Linked DNA regions of Vallitalea guaymasensis. The protein of the gene in region 2 binds, or shares a complex with, the protein of the main gene of each other region. Links are inferred from orthologs where the notes say so. Each region holds a gene or a part of one and is shown on either strand. Other genes may lie near its edges.

Region 1 (2,990 bases), 1.7 Mb from region 2 along the record:
AATTATTAATTTTGTTAAATATTTTTTAGTACTGCATTATTTTTCTTGGAATATATTTTTTTATTGCTTTTAACATTTTTTCATTAGGTTCAAGGATAAGCTTTTCTCTTTTACCATTTCTGACTATCATTGCTGCGTAAGTATTATTGTTGTTAGTACCACTACTGCAATCAATAACCTTTTCGTAATTTGACAATTCACTAGCATGGTCCTTGCTATTAACTGGTGCCATAATCTCTATTTTCCTTACATCAATAGATATAAATTTTTTTCTTTTATTCTTGTTGAAGATTTTATCGATATCCAAATCACCACTTGTAAAAATATACTCGAATTCTACGTTAAGTCTTCTCATCAAGAAAACCGCACCAAATATGATAACTAACGCTATAGGTATAAGAAAACCTACTAAAACAGGTACCATTGAACAGACCATAATCAATACTATAGCACCTATAATTATCGCTACTCTAATAAGATTATCTTTTAGAGAATTGCTTTTTTCAACTAATTGTTCATTAAATATATCACCCATACTTTTCCTCCTATGTTTAAATTGCTATCTGCGCTGTAAAATAATAATTAATGAATACATTGTACAATTACATCCATTATATAACAATACTCTTCACTATACAACCATAAAAACTGAATACCTTTAATTCCTAATATAGAATTTTTCATTAAATATAAAACATATATTGTATAAAATCACAAAAGCCATCAGCGTTAACTGATGGCATTCGTAAAATAATTATTTATTTAATTACATCATGCCCATTCCTGGAGCTCCGCCGCCCATAGGCATTGCTGGTTCATCTTCTTTTATATCTGCAACAACTGATTCTGTTGTAAGTAGAGTTGAAGCTACTGAAGTAGCATTTTGAAGAGCACTTCTAGTTACTTTTGTTGGGTCAATGATACCTGTTGCAACCATATCAACATATTCTTCAGTTAAAGCATTGAATCCAATGTTATTATCCGCTTCTTTTAGTTTATTTACAACTACAGATCCTTCAAGTCCTGCATTAGTAACAATTTGGCGAAGTGGAGATTCTAATGCTTTAAGGATAATTTTGATACCTGTCTTTTCATCACCTTCAGCATTATCTAATAATTTAGCAACTTCTTTTGATGCGTGGATATAAGAAGTTCCACCACCTGAAACGATACCTTCTTCTACTGCTGCTCTTGTAGCTGCTAAAGCATCTTCCATACGTAATTTCTTTTCTTGCATTTCTGTTTCTGTTGCTGCTCCAACTTTGATTACAGCAACTCCACCAGCCATCTTAGCTAATCTTTCTTGTAATTTCTCTTTATCAAATTCAGAAGTTGTTTCTTCTATTTGAGCTCTGATTTGGCTAACTCTAGCATCAATATCTTCTTTAGAGCCAGCACCATCTACGATTATAGTGTTTTCTTTTTGAACTTTAACAGATTTTGCTTTACCAAGCATCTCTATAGTAGTTTCTTTAAGATCAAGACCTACTTCTTCTGAAATAACAGTACCACCTGTTAAGATTGCTATATCTTGAAGCATTGCTTTTCTTCTATCACCAAAACCAGGAGCCTTAACAGCTACAACACTGAATGTTCCTCTTAAACGGTTAAGAACTAATGTAGCTAAAGCTTCGCCTTCTACATCTTCAGCGATAATTAATAACTTAGATCCTGATTGGATAATTTGCTCAAGAATAGGTAATATCTCTTGGATATTACTGATTTTCTTATCTGTAATTAAGATGTATGGATTATCTAGATCAGCAACCATCTTATCCATATCTGTTGCCATATATGGTGATAAGTAACCTCTATCGAATTGCATACCTTCAACTAATTCAAGTTCAGTTTCCATTGTTTTTGATTCTTCAATAGTGATAACTCCATCATTAGAAACTTTTTCCATTGCATCAGCGATTAATTGTCCTACTTCTTCATCACCAGCTGAAATTGCAGCAACTTTTGCAATTTGGTCTTTACCAGTTAATGCACTGCTCATTTCTTGGATAGCTTCTACTGTTTTCTTAGTAGCTTCTTTCATACCTCTTCTAAGAATGATTGGATTAGCTCCTGCTGCTATGTTCTTGATTCCTTCTTGAATCATTGATTGTGCTAATACTGTAGCAGTAGTAGTTCCGTCACCTGCAACATCATTAGTCTTAGTTGCAACTTCTTTAACGAGTTGTGCACCCATGTTTTCAAAAGCATCTTCTAATTCAATTTCTTTTGCTATTGTAACACCATCATTAGTGATAAGTGGTGTACCGAATTTTTTATCTAAAACAACATTTCTTCCTTTTGGTCCTAGTGTTACTTTTACTGTATCTGCTAATTGGTTAACTCCTGCTTCTAAAGCAGTTCTTGCATTTGCACCAAATTTAATTTCTTTAGCCATTATGTAGCCCTCCTTGTTTTCTTTGTTTTAATTTTATTTCAATTCAATGATTATTCAACTATTGCTAATATATCACTTTGCTTAACGATGATATACTCATTATCTTCTAGTTTAACTTCTGTACCAGCATATTTTGAATAGATAATCTTATCTCCTACTTTAACTTCCATCTTAACTTCTTTTCCTTCAACCATTCCACCTGGTCCTACAGCAACTACTTCTGCTTCTTGTGGCTTCTCTTTTGCTCCAGTAGGTAATACGATACCTGATTTAGTTACTTGTTCTGCCTCTAATTGTTTAATAACTACTCTGTCTCCTAAAGGTACTAATTTCATGTTTATTTACCTCCTTATAATTATCTTTCATATTTTCTTTTTCTGTTGTTAGCACTCTCTTCAATCGAGTGCTAATCTCAAGGTATATATTATTAAAATAGGCAATTAATTGCAAATGTTTATTTTAGCCATTTTCAGCTATTATACAATATTAGCTCAATTTACCTTCCATTTGCTCGTGTTTTCTTCAATTTGCTCCTATTTTCATTCTTTTCTAGTTAAGATACATATTCCCTTAATTATAATAGCATAGGATATAT
Region 2 (2,946 bases):
TCTCTTTTAGTTTACTTAGAGGTTTATCAGTTTTCCCGATTATGTTATTTATAATCCTTTTACCTATATCCTCTATATCCAGAGATCTTTCCTTGAAATATTCGTTGTTCATATTATTGAATATGTCTACATACTCTTTGATTGTTTTATCTACTGCCCACTCTACATTATAACCCTTTTCAATTTTCTCGACTATGCTATCTTTTAGATCAGGGTCCTCTATCATTGTAATATGAGCTTCAATGATATCAGCTGTATCACCAATATCATGAGCATTGTCTAAATGTAATTTTCGTAATTGTTCTATACTAAGTATTAAAGCTTTTTCTAGTTTGGCTTTTTCATTAGTTGTATCAACAATCTTTCTTTCAGTTATTATATATTCAGCTGGATTATAGCAATATACTGATCCTATACCGTAACCTGCTGATACATTAATTCCAAATAACTCTTTCATAGTTTTTCTCCTTAGACTGCGAAGTTATTTATTATTAATTTCTCTAATGCACTCATTGCTTCTTTTTCATCATTGCCATTAATCTTAAGATAAATCAAATCATCCTTTAATACACCTAAAGATAAAACTTGTAGAAATTTCTTCCCATCAGCTTCTTTCTTATTCTTTATTACTTTAATCTCTGAACTGAATTCTTTTGATTTATTGATAAATAATGTTGCTGGCCTTGCATGTAATCCTGTTTCAGCCCTTATAATAAAACTCTTCATCAACATTTAATCACCTCAAGCTTTTATTTTACATCAAAAAAGGCACAAACCAATAAATGGTTTATGCCTGCTATTTACAGTAACACACCAATAACTTTAAAGTTATTATTTCTTATATTGTATCACTCAAATAGAATTATGTCAATAACTATACAATAATATGTTATTTTATATTCAAATATTATGAAATCAATTCTACATTATGCTTTTACTGCATTTTTTAATTCTTCTGCTTTGTCTGTTTTTTCCCATGGAAGGTCTATGTCAGTTCTTCCAAAGTGACCATATGCAGCAGTTTGTTTGTATATTGGTCTTCTTAAGTCAAGATCACGAATAATCGCTGCTGGTCTTAAGTCAAAGTGTTCATTGATTAAATCAGTTATCTTATCATCAGCTATTTTACCTGTATTATATGTATTCACTAAGACAGATACTGGTTTTGCAACACCAATTGCATATGCCAATACAACTTCACACTTAGAAGCTATACCTGCTGCAACAATGTTCTTAGCAACATATCTAGCTGCATAAGCTGCAGAACGGTCAACTTTTGTTGGATCTTTTCCTGAGAAAGCTCCACCGCCATGACTAGCGTATCCACCATAAGTATCAACTATAATCTTTCTACCTGTAAGTCCAGAATCTCCTTGTGGTCCACCTATTACGAATCTTCCAGTTGGATTGATTAGATACTTGGTTTCATCATCCAATAAATCTTCTGAAATAACTGGTTTGATAACATGTTCTATTATATCTTTTTTGATTGTTTCAAGCTGTACATCACAATCATGTTGAGTAGATACGACTACTGTATCAACTCTAACTGGTTTGTCGTCTACATATTCTACAGTTACTTGAGCTTTACCATCTGGTCTAAGATATTTCAATGTCTTGTTCTTTCTAACTTCTGTCAATCTTCTTGTTAAACGATGAGCCAAAGAAATAGGCATTGGCATTAATTCTTCAGTTTCATCACAAGCAAAACCGAACATCATACCTTGGTCACCTGCACCAGTAGCTTCTAATTCCTCTTCTGACATTTTACCTTCTTTTGATTCTAGAGCTTCGTCAACACCCATAGCTATATCTGTTGATTGTTCGTCCAAAGAAGTAAGTACGGAACAAGTATCACAGTCAAAGCCATATTTCGCTCTGTCATAACCAATTCCTCTAATAGTTTCTCTAACTAATTTTGGAATATCAACATAACAATTAGTAGTTATCTCTCCCATTACAAGTACTAATCCTGTAGTTACTGCTGTTTCACAAGCAACTCTTGCGTTAGGGTCTTTTGCTAAAATTGAATCTAAAACAGTATCAGATATCTGATCACACATCTTATCTGGATGTCCCTCTGTTACAGACTCAGAAGTAAATAATTTTCTCATAATTTTTCTCCTTTCGTTTCTTCACACAATACTTTTTTCTTCCGCGCTCAAAAATCTAGTCTATCCTACTAGAATTTTTATACCATATGATATGATAATCATAAATATCCCAGCCGTTGCTGCTCCTAAGATAACTGATATCAATGATTTCTTGAAGTCTAATCCTAATAAAGATGCAATTGTGGAACCGGTCCAAACTCCTGTACCAGGTAAAGGTATTGCAACAAACAGGAAAATACTAACATACTTATAATTATCTTTCACCTTTTTACTTTTTTCCAATGCTCTATTTTCATACCAGTATGCTAATTTACTTAAAAATTTTATTTTCTTCAATAATTCTAATACATGTGGTATCAGAAAAAGTATGAATGGAGCCGGGATGATAGCCCCAAGTAATGTCCAAAAATATGCCTGCCCTACTCCATACTCACTTAATGCTGCTAAAGGAACTGCACCTCTTTGCTCTATAAGAGGTGTTGCCGAAACAATCATTAGTTCAATAATGGATAAAGGTATTTTGAATGGTACCATATATAACCTCCTGATTATTGTTTATACTCCTAATTATAAAATCTTAAACATTTCACTATTAAAGCATGTAACCTGTTATGTAGAAAGGGCTAAGTATGATACTTAGATACTTATTAAGTGTAATTAAAACTTATATAATTATATTATTACCAACTTTTACTATTAATACCTTTTTCATAACTAACTCTGTGAAAAGGTAACTACATTCACTATTTCTTGTAAAAGATTTCAAGGAAAATTTCCTTATAATAAAATAAAACCTTCTATCGTCAAGAAGGTTTATAACTATATTAAGCCT

Evidence for each region. Proteins that work in one complex are often made in the same cells at the same time.
Region 1: the proteins of metK (region 2) and groL are in contact, whole or in part, in a cryo-EM structure (PDB 8P4O), measured with the Escherichia coli proteins. The link is inferred for Vallitalea guaymasensis from one-to-one orthologs.

Annotation. Positions count from the first base shown.
Region 1 is NZ_CP058561.1:247,981-250,970, forward strand. What follows is about bases 82-2,990. They hold groL (chaperonin GroEL), read right to left. Parts: upstream 2,396-2,990; coding sequence 767-2,395; downstream 82-766. Other genes in these bases: HYG85_RS01085 (DUF6106 family protein), read right to left, coding at 82-535; groES (co-chaperone GroES), read right to left, coding at 2,446-2,730. In the rest of the region: more of HYG85_RS01085, read right to left, coding at 26-81.
Region 2 is NZ_CP058561.1:1,950,695-1,953,640, forward strand. The notes cover bases 23-2,887. They hold metK (methionine adenosyltransferase), read right to left. Parts: upstream 2,118-2,887; coding sequence 927-2,117; downstream 23-926. Other genes in these bases: ptsP (phosphoenolpyruvate--protein phosphotransferase), read right to left, coding at 23-457; HYG85_RS08795 (HPr family phosphocarrier protein), read right to left, coding at 469-726; HYG85_RS08805 (COG2426 family protein), read right to left, coding at 2,175-2,648. Also shown: more of ptsP, read right to left, coding at 1-22. UniProt on the Escherichia coli protein: Catalyzes the formation of S-adenosylmethionine (AdoMet) from methionine and ATP.